2 linked regions of the Niabella yanshanensis genome follow. The protein of the gene in region 1 interacts with the protein of each later gene in a pairwise test. Links are inferred from orthologs where the notes say so. Each region holds a gene or a part of one and is shown in the gene's direction. Other genes may lie near its edges.

Region 1 (5,373 bases):
TTGTAAAAAAGTATAATTACGCTTTTTTACAGCCCACAGTAGGCGATGCTTTGCAACCTTTACAGGCAGATAGTGTTTTCAACAGCGGAGAAAAAATTAAAAAATCAGGTGCCAGGGTATTGGCGGCCAATGTTTTTATTCCCGGTTCTATTAAAACAACCGGGCCCGAGGTAAACGAAAAAAAAATACTGGCTTATGCTACTACCGTTTTCGAAAGAGCCCAAAGCCAGGGAATTCCCATTATCGTTTTCGGCAGCGGCGCCTCCCGTATGATCCCCGGAGGTTTTCCAAGAGATTCTGCATTTAAACAGTTCGTATCTATTGGTAAAAAGCTGGCCCCGCTGGCTGCCCGGTACAATATTGTACTGGCTCTTGAAAGTCAGAATAAAGAAGAATGCAATTTTCTGAATACCGTAAAAGAATGTATTGATGTGGCGAAGGCAGTCAATCACTCTAATTACAAAATATGCGTGGACATTTATCATATGATGCGTGAAAATGAGCCGGTATCTGTAATTACAGAAGGGGGTTCTTTGATTTATCATTGCGATATCGGCGAAAAAGCTACAAGATCAGCACCTGGCATTGCGGGTGATGATTTTACACCTTACTTTAAAGCCTTTCAGCAAATAGGCTATAAAGGAATGATCGCTCTGGAATGCCGCTTTACCGATCTGGACAAGGAGTTACCCATTGCGGCTAAAACGATCAGGGAACAATGGCAAAAAGCATTGAAGCAGATCCCGAAAAACCTCTAAGGTCATCAATAACACTATGCGTATTCATTATAGACCGCTGCCAATAGTCAGCAACCGGGGCGCGTGTCCGCACGCTATATATATACCCTCAATTTTATAAAAGATCTCCGTTTTTACAAATCAAGTACCATTTGAATATTACAACGCTTATACGGTGTAGGAAGTCCTGTTACTTTTTTGAATCCCATTTTATAATACAGGTTGATAGCCGGCTTGAGCATGGTGTTACTTTCCAGGTAAATATTTGAAGCGCCCAATTCACGGGCGGTGCCTATAACAGCCTGCCCCAGCAACCAACCTATATTTTTCCCCTGCGCCTTCGGCGAAACCGCCATTTTAGCCATTTCAAAATCATAATCCGAACCGCTCATTTTGATCAGGGCACATACGCCCACTGGTTCACCCTGGTAAAGCGCTACCAGTATTTGCCCACCTTTATCCAGTATATATTCTTTGGGATTATCCAAAGCCTTGTAATCAGCCGCCTCCATTTCAAAATACTGCGAAATCCACTCTTCGTTCAAATCTCTGAAAACCTTTGTATACTGAGGCACAAAGGGTACAATTTGCACGTCCTTGCTTTCCCTCAGCTTTTTTTGCTCCTGCACCCTTTTTAAAAGCGATTTTTGCATCAGCAGGTCTTCCCACTCCGCAATAGCCTCCCATAAGTTGTGCGTAGCTTCAGCTATAACGTTTTCAATAGCCCTTTCAATATCTTCTCCCTGGATCCTGATCTTTGCGGCCAGCTTTTTACCCTTTTCCGTAAGACCGGCTACATTCCTGCGCTTATCGTCTGACTTCAGGTTATCTTTAACCAGCCCGGCTTCCGCCATTTCCTTAATGATCTTTGTTACTGAAGGCTGGGAGTGACCTATTTCCGCTGCAATTTCTGTAATTGGCTTTGCCCCATCTGCTGCCAGAACAAAAAAAACCGGGAACCACTTCGGCACGAAATCCACCTCATAAAGCTTGTAAATGCCTTCTGCATCCTCGGTAACCTGCGCTGTTAATAATCGCAGGCGGCTTCCCAAAGCCATTTTACCCGTTCTTTCAAAAAAATCCATAATTCTATAATTAATTACATAATTAATTATGCAAATTTAGTTTATTTATTCCACTTCTGAATTTGCCGGCTCTTTTTCATCCTTGTGTCCGGGATAATGAAACAGCGATGTAGTTTACAATTTTCTGATGTTATTTATTGCTAACATTTCAACTCACATCAAGCATGCTTTGCCATTTACAGTAATTCAGCTAAATTCGCAGGGTTTAATACCCGTGGTTCAGCAGGCTCCTTATTCGAAATAAAGCCTCCAGTATCACCAGTTTGAACGGTATCGTTTGAGCGTTCTCAAACAAAAAGAACCGGTTTTAAACTACGGGGAATATAAAAATGTTCTTACTATCAAATTAAATATAAAAATTAATAACACATGGCATACGATGTAGTAGTGTTGGGAAGCGGTCCGGGCGGTTACGTAGCGGCTATCAGGGCGTCTCAACTGGGTTTAAAAACCGCAATTATTGAAAAGGAAAGCCTGGGAGGTATTTGCTTAAACTGGGGTTGTATTCCAACCAAAGCCTTATTAAAAAGCGCGCAGGTGTATAATGATATTAAGCATGCGCAGGAATTTGGTATTGAAGCAACAGGTAAGCCTAATTTCGAAGCTATTGTAAAACGTAGCCGTGGTGTAGCTGATAAAATGAGCAAAGGTGTTCAGTTTTTGATGCGCAAAAATAAAATTGATGTAGTAATGGGTTTTGGAGCTCTTAAAGCCAAAGGCCAGGTAGAGGTGAAAGGCGCTGACGGGAAGACACAGATCGTGGAAGGCAAACATATCATCGTTGCAACTGGTGGTCGCAGCCGTGAGTTGCCTGCTTTAAAACAGGATGGTAAGAAGATCATTGGTTATCGTGAAGCAATGGTATTGCCCCAACAGCCTAAAAGTATTATTGTAGTAGGCAGCGGCGCCATAGGTATTGAGTTTGGTTATTTTTATAACAGCATCGGTTCTAAAGTAACCGTAGTAGAATTTTTGCCGCGTATTGTACCAGTTGAAGATGAAGATATTTCAAAAGAACTGGAGAAAAACCTGAAAAAACAAGGCATTGATATATTAACCAGCAGCGAAGTTACTTCAGTTGACACCAGCGGAAGCGGCGTGAAAGCCAAAGTGAAAACAGCTAATGGTGAAGTGGTGCTGGAAGCAGATGTGGTATTAAGTGCTGTAGGTGTTGCAGCGAATATCGAAGGTATTGGCTTGGAAACCCTGGGTGTTAAAACTGAAAAGGGAAAAATCAACGTAGATAAGTTTTACAAAACAAATGTTGCAGGTGTATATGCTATCGGTGATTGTGTTCCTGGTCAGGCATTAGCACACGTGGCGAGCAAAGAAGCGATCATTTGCGTTGAAGCGATTGCACATGCTGAAGGCAAGTACAAGCATCAGCCCGAAGCTATTGATTATAACAACGTACCAGGTTGTACTTATTGCTACCCTGAAGTAGCCAGTGTTGGTTTTACAGAAGCAAAAGCGAAAGAAGCCGGTTACGAAGTTAAAGTGGGCAAATTCCCGTTAAGCGCCAGCGGTAAAGCAAGCGCTGCAGGTCATGCAGAAGGTTTTGTAAAAGTGATCTTTGATGCCAAATACGGCGAGTGGTTAGGTACACACATGATCGGTTACAATGTTACAGAGATCATTTCTGAAACAGTGGTAGGCCGTAAACTGGAGACTACTTACCATGAAGTGTTAAACGCGATTCACCCCCACCCCACTATCAGTGAGAGCGTGAAAGATGCTATTGAAGTAGCTTATGGTGAAGCAATACACTTATAATAGAATTGGGTTAATCAATAAGCCTCCCTCCGGGGAGGTTTTTTTATGCCCCTGTTCTTATCTTTAAGGAGTTCTGCGAGGTTGCCCGATCGTTCATAAGCCATCAAAAAAGCAATAATGAAAAAAGTATTGATCCTGCTCTTATTATCCGGTGTAGCATTATCTTCAAAAGCTGCCATTGTTGATACGGTTAATATATACAGCAATGCGATGAAGAAAAGCATAGCCTGTGTGGTGATCAAACCCCAAAGCTATGCGCAGACCGGTTATTTCCCTGTTGTATACCTGCTGCATGGAGCCGGAGGAAAATATGCCACATGGATTATGCGTGTGCCTGAATTACAGGCTTATGCAGACCAATACCAGCTGATGATTGTATGCCCGGATGGAAGCCCCGACAGCTGGTATTTTGACAGTAAAGTAAACCCTGCCGTACGATATGAAACCCACATCAGCACTGAGGTTCCGGCTTATATTGATACGCATTATAAAACGCAGCAAAACCGACATGGCAGGGCTATTACAGGTTTAAGCATGGGTGGCCATGGCGGCTTATTCCTGGGCTTTCGTCATGCGGATACTTTTGGAGCCTGTGGCAGCATGAGCGGCGGTGTGGATATAAGGCCGTTTGCTAATAAATGGAATATTCAGCATCTTATCGGCAATCCTGATTCCACGGGCTTTGACTGGAAAGATCACACGGTTGCGGAGGCCGTTGAACGATACCCGAAAGATTCAATTGCCATAATCTTTGATTGTGGTATTGATGATTTTTTTTATGCAACCAATAAAGCCCTACATCAAAAAATGCTGGAGCTAAAAATTCCACACGACTATACGGAACGGCCCGGCGGCCATGCCTGGCCTTATTGGAGAAACTCGATCCAATACCAGCTATTGTTTTTCAGAAACTACTTCGATGAAATGAAGACCCGGAACTAATAGAACAATTAAATCCCGACGACCGGTTGTTTACATCATCCCTGTTGCTTTAATAATCTCGCCCCTCAGAACAACCTATAAATAAACAGGTGGCTATGAAAAGGTTTTATTATATTAGTCTTCTATATATTAAAATCTTATGAGTAAAAAAACACCATTGTGTACTTCAATATTTTTATTGATGAGTTTGCTTTACTATACAAACCTAACCGCACAAGTTTCAAAGGCAGACACTACTATTTTTAAGGCTGACTCCACCATTTATGAGAAGGTAGACCAAAAAGCTGCTTACCGGGGCTCCTGGCTCAACCATGTGCAAAGGAACCTCAACATGCGGATACCCGTAAATAATGGAGCACCTTATGGGAGGTATACTGTGGTAATTGGTTTTGTTATCAATACTGACGGCTCTTTGACTGATTTCTCGAAACTTACTGATATGGGCTATGGTATGGAGGAAGAAACCATTCGGGTTATCAAAAAATCCGGCAGGTGGATCCCAGCTTTGCTTAATGAAAAAGCGGTTAGATCTTATAGAAAGCAATCGCTTACTTTTCTAATTAACCGAATGTAAACTCACTCAATGAGGAGAAAGATTCTCATTTCGGATAGTCGCTAACCATTACGAGAAACTCGATATACCTTATCAGTAATGTTAATTAAGCTGGTTCGCACTTCAATATCATTACTTTCCAATAAATTTGCCGCTAAAAATCTGGCCGATGCCTTTCAATCAATTATTAGTTGTATACCTGATTAGTTTACTGCTTGTTTTACTTCCGTCGTTTGGTTTGTCTAAATTATTCAAGAAAGCCGGTCACGAGTCCTGGAAAGCT
Region 2 (5,293 bases), 700 kb from region 1 along the record:
GTTTGGAGATTTTGTAAATGGTGCGCAAACAATTATTGACCAGTTTATAACCGGTGCCGAGCAAAAATGGAACCGTATGAATGGCCTGGTGATGTTGCTGCCGCATGGTTACGAAGGACAAGGGCCCGAGCATAGCAGCGCCCGTATGGAACGCTTTTTAATTGCCTGTGCGGAATTGAATATTGTAGTGACTAATATCACTACAGCGGCAAATTACTTCCATGCATTAAGAAGACAGCTGGCATGGCCTTTCAGGAAACCATTGATCAATTTTGCGCCTAAAGCCAATTTGCGTCATCCGGGTACTTATTCAGCCCAAAAAGATTTCTTAACCGGATCTTTCCAGGAGTTAATCGATGATAGTTATGTGAAGGCAGATGAGGTAAAGAAAGTGCTTTTCTGTAGCGGTAAAGTTTATTATGACCTGTTGGAAAGACAACAGAAAGAAGGACGTAAAGATGTAGCAGTGGTAAGACTGGAGCAGATATATCCTTTACCGGGCAAACAGCTGGCCGCTTTATATAATAAGTACAAGAATGCCGTATGGTATTGGGTACAGGAAGAACCCCTGAATATGGGCGCCGCCTCCTTCCTTCAAATGAACCTGAAACATATTAACTACGGTATCATTGGCAGAAAAGCCAGTGCGTCGACTGCATCAGGATTTATGAAAGTGCATAAGGCAGAGCAGGAAGAAATTGTAAATACAGCTTTTACGATCTAGGAAGCTAGCCAATAAGACCTGGTTTGAAAATATCGGGCGGAATAGACATTCCGCCCTCTTATATTCAAAACTAAACATGAGATTTTTATATTAATTTTTGGTTTAATGCTTTGACTACGGCTTCTGCAACTGAATTCACCTGTAACTTTTCGTATATTTTTTTAATATGCGTATTTACGGTATGAATGCTTAATCCGCAGGCAGAGGCTACCATTTTATGGCTGAATCCTTTTACCAGGTAGCCCAGTACTTCCTTCTCCCTGGGAGTTAATGATATTTCCTGGTTGTTTTCGTAGAAAACATTTTTTTGAAAGGCGGTCAATACCTTTTTTGCAATAGATGCGGTCATGGCTGCATCACCGTTATACACATCTTCTACAGCCTGCAATAACTGGGCAGGTGTTGATTTCTTTAAAATATATCCTGAAGCACCCGCACAAATAGAGGCAAATATCTTGTCATCATCTTCAAAAACTGTTTGCATTAAAACCTGAACTTTGGGAAAGTTCATCCTGATCAGTTTCACACCTTCAATGCCATTTACATTGGGCATATCAATATCCATCAGCACCACATCGGGTGCCGTTTTCCTGACATCAGCAATCACATTGCTGCAGTCAAAAAAAGTTCCTGCACAGGTCATCCCGGGCGAGGAGTTGATTAGCATACATAAACTGTCCCTGCGATAGGCGTTATCGTCGAAAACAGTTACTTTAATAGGAGGGGTACTCATCTTACAATCAAAGATAATTGAAGCCTTACTAGCAATTCATCACTAATTCTGGGGATGTTTTTTTAATGTAAGTCATTTTTTAAATATCACTGTCTATTTAAAACCGTTTTTTTGTCATTTTTACGTAATTTGCCAACCTATTCTATAAAAATCATTTGTATTTATGGCTGTTGATATTAAGGTGCCTACGGTGGGCGAGTCGATAAGTGAAGTAACGCTTTTGAAATGGGTAAAAAAAACAGGCGATTACGTTGAAAGAGATGAGGTAATTGCTGAGCTGGAGAGTGAAAAAGCTACTTTTGAAGTAAATGCTGAGAAAGCAGGTGTATTGACTACAACGGTTGCCGAAGGAGACTCTATTAATATCGGAGACATTATAGCCAGCATTGACGATACCGCCTCAAAACCCGACGGTAGCAATGCGCCAGCTGCCAATGCACCAAAAGAAGCAGCCCCCGAAAAAGCAGCCGAACCGGGACAGGCAGCCGAACCATTAAAAACAACCGGAAAAGAAGTTCCCGTTAAAATACCAACCGTAGGTGAATCTATCAGCGAAGTGACCTTGTTGAAGTGGGTGAAAAAATCAGGTGATTATGTAGAAAGAGATGAGGTAGTAGCAGAGTTGGAAAGTGAGAAAGCTACTTTTGAAGTAAATGCAGAGCTGGCGGGGATTTTAGAATCTTCGGTTGCAGAAGGCGATACTCTTAAGATCGGCGATACTATTGCTGTTATCAAAGAAACAACCGGCAAGCCGGCTAAAGCAGCATCTGAAAGACCAGCTCCTAAGGCCGAAGAAAAGAAAGTAGAAGCACAGAAGCCCGCAGCTGCTACTGCAGATGTGAAGGCAACACCAGTGGCTTCGGCAATTATCGCAGATAAAAAAGTAGATCCTAAAACAGTGAAACCTTCTGGTTTTTCTGGCAAAATAATAAAAGATGATGTTCTGGCTGCTTTAGCTAATCCGGGTAAAAAAGCTTTTGACGGAGGTGAATTGTTCACACGCAACCAGCGTGGAGAAAAAATGACCAACCTGCGCAAAACCATCAGCCGCAGATTGGTTGAAGCTAAAAATACGACAGCGATGCTAACTACTTTTAACGAAGTAGATATGCAGCCAATCATGGACATTCGTGCTAAGTATAAGGATAAGTTTAAAGAAGCGCATGGTGTTGGTTTAGGTTTTATGAGCTTTTTTGCCAAAGCCTGTGCGATCGCCTTATCTGAGTGGCCTACGGTTAATGCTTATATCGATGGAGACCAGATATTATTTCACGACTATGCTGATATCAGTATAGCGGTGAGCACCCCCAGAGGTTTGACCGTGCCTGTTATACGCAACGTGGAAAGCCTGGGAATGGCCGATATTGAAAAAGAAGTGATTAACCTGGCCAATAAAGCCAAAAACAGCAAGTTAACCGCTGAAGATCTTACGGGCGGAACGTTTACCATCACCAATGGTGGTGTATTCGGCTCTATGCTAAGTACGCCCATTATCAATATTCCGCAAAGCGCTATCCTGGGTATGCATAATATTATTCAGCGCCCGGTAGCCATCAACGGGCAGGTGGTGATCCGGCCGATGATGTACGTGGCGTTAAGCTATGATCACCGTATTATTGATGGACGTGAATCAGTAAGCTTCCTGGTAAGAGTGAAAGAGCTACTGGAAAATCCTGCGTTATTACTGGTTCAAAAAGATCCTGTAAAAGCCTTGCTGGAATTATAAGATAATCAACAAATTGAAAAAAAAATAACAGGTTCGTGTTCAAAGCACGAACCATTTTTTTACCGGCAATATGAGCAATACTAAAATACAGGATCCGGTATTCAGGCGTTTTTATTCGCACCTGAATAGTGCCGTAACCATTTTGCAATTGTATGATGGCCGCATACCGTTTGCTCATTTTGTTAAGAATTATTTTTCACAGCATAAAAAATTCGGCAGCAAAGATCGCAGGCAGATATCCGAACTCTGCTACTGCTATTTTCGTTTGGGCCGATCCTATCCCCAACTAGCAACCGGGCAAAAAATAGTGAAAGGCTATTGGCTTTCAAAAGCCTCCTGGCCGGATGAGTGGCTTGCTTTTTTTGACAGTTTTCATTTACCTAAAGAGTCTCCTGATCATATCTTTCCAGCGGTACATTCATTCAGTGCGGGAATCAACAATGATGCATTTACCCGGTCTCATTTGATACAACCCGACTTGTTCCTTCGTGTAAGGCCAGGGCATAAAGGCGCTGTGACTGACAAACTCAAGACTGCAGATATTCCGTTTGTTTTGACGGATGACAGTTTACGGTTAAGCAATAGCGTTCGCGTGGAAGACCTGGTGCGATTGAACCAGGAAGTGGTGGTACAGGACCTCAGCTCTCAAAGGGTAGCTAAGCTGCTGCAGCTATACCAAACAGTAAATAAGAATGAGATGGTTCCGCTTGTTTGGGATTGTTGTGCTGCCAGCGGTGGAAAGTCGATACTGGCCAATGATATATTGCAGCAAATGGAACTTACCGTATCGGATATAAGACCTACTATTCTTTTCAATTTAAAGAAAAGGTTCCAGGAAGCCCGGGTAAAAAATTACCGTGCTTTTGTTGGGGACGCTACCAGTGCGAACCCGGGCAGGTTGTTTGATCTGATCATTGCCGATGTTCCCTGCAGCGGTAGCGGTACCTGGGCACGCACGCCGGAGCAATTGCTTTATTTTGAACCGGGCAGCATTGATGCATTTGTGAAACTGCAATCCTCTATTACAGCCAATATCATTCAATATCTGAAGCCCGGCGGATACCTGCTTTATATTACCTGTTCGGTATTCGAAAAAGAAAATGAAGGTCAGGTCAACCTACTTCAAAATAAAGGATTACAGCTGGTTGAACAACTGGTTTTAAAGGGGTATAAACAAAAAGCAGATACGATGTTTGCCGCTTTAATGAAAGCGCCTATGTAGAGACCCTCTGCAACTGGTTAAAAAGCTGTAACTTTTGACCAATTCTGTACTACGATTGCAGAAAAGACTTCATAAATTTGAAGAACGATTGTTGTATGCTTTTATCAAATTACAGGGTATTGCTGGTTATTTCTTTACTGGTGGTTACAGCCGGGACATGGTATTTTTTTTCATCGGAAAAGAAGGTGGATTTTAATGCCGATGTAAAACCTATTCTCAATAAGAAGTGTATCAGCTGTCACGGCGGTGTAAAGCAAAGTGGCGGCTTTAGCGTTCTTTTCAGGGAGGAAGCGCTGGCCAAAACAGAGAGTGGCAAACCGGCAATTATTCCCGGTAAACCTGATGAAAGTGAATTTATACGACGCCTTACGGTGAACCCGGAAGAGCGGATGCCCTATAAGCATGATGCGCTTCCGGATGCAGAAATAAAGATCCTGAAAAGCTGGGTGAAGCAGGGCGCCGAATGGGGGAAGCATTGGGCCTATATCCCCGCACAAAAGGAACCGGTTCCTGAAGGGAACGAGGATTGGAGTAAAAATGATATAGATCGCTTTATTTCTGACCAATTAGAAGCAAATGGTTTATCCCCGGCAGCCGAAGCCGATAAACCTACTTTGTTAAGACGTGTTAGCCTGGATCTTACCGGGTTGCCCCCTTCAGAAGCAGTATCCCGTAAGTTTTTAAATGATCCTTCCGATAAGGCTTATGAGCGGCTGGTGGATGCATTGCTGGCTTCGCCGGCCTATGGCGAAAGATGGACCTCGCTCTGGCTCGACCTGGCGCGTTATGCTGATACAAAGGGTTATGAAAAAGACGCGCATCGCTCTATATGGCGATACCGCGACTGGTTGATTAATGCTTTCAACAGTGATCAACCCTATGATGCTT

Evidence for each region. The genes of interacting proteins can lie anywhere in the genome.
Region 2: the proteins of lpdA (region 1) and odhB interact in binary tests that used the Escherichia coli proteins (3 or more experiments, as listed by UniProt). The link is inferred for Niabella yanshanensis from one-to-one orthologs.

Annotation. Positions count from the first base shown.
Region 1 is NZ_CP139960.1:1,296,925-1,302,297, forward strand. The notes cover bases 1,401-4,393. They hold lpdA (dihydrolipoyl dehydrogenase), read left to right. Parts: upstream 1,401-2,191; coding sequence 2,192-3,595; downstream 3,596-4,393. Other genes in these bases: U0035_RS05005 (bifunctional helix-turn-helix transcriptional regulator/GNAT family N-acetyltransferase), read right to left, coding at 1,401-1,822; U0035_RS05015 (alpha/beta hydrolase), read left to right, coding at 3,713-4,393. In the rest of the region: U0035_RS05000 (sugar phosphate isomerase/epimerase family protein), read left to right, coding at 1-758; more of U0035_RS05005, read right to left, coding at 872-1,400; more of U0035_RS05015, read left to right, coding at 4,394-4,537; U0035_RS05020 (energy transducer TonB), read left to right, coding at 4,677-5,111; lepB (signal peptidase I), read left to right, coding at 5,260-5,373. UniProt on the Escherichia coli protein: Lipoamide dehydrogenase is a component of the glycine cleavage system as well as of the alpha-ketoacid dehydrogenase complexes.
Region 2 is NZ_CP139960.1:1,993,761-1,999,053, reverse strand. Bases 989-3,901 are described here. They hold odhB (2-oxoglutarate dehydrogenase complex dihydrolipoyllysine-residue succinyltransferase), read left to right. Parts: upstream 989-1,620; coding sequence 1,621-3,183; downstream 3,184-3,901. Other genes in these bases: U0035_RS07930 (RsmB/NOP family class I SAM-dependent RNA methyltransferase), read left to right, coding at 3,254-3,901; U0035_RS07940 (response regulator transcription factor), read right to left, coding at 989-1,457. Outside these bases: U0035_RS07945 (2-oxoglutarate dehydrogenase E1 component), read left to right, coding at 1-724; more of U0035_RS07940, read right to left, coding at 810-988; more of U0035_RS07930, read left to right, coding at 3,902-4,405; U0035_RS07925 (DUF1553 domain-containing protein), read left to right, coding at 4,501-5,293. UniProt on the Escherichia coli protein: E2 component of the 2-oxoglutarate dehydrogenase (OGDH) complex which catalyzes the second step in the conversion of 2-oxoglutarate to succinyl-CoA and CO(2).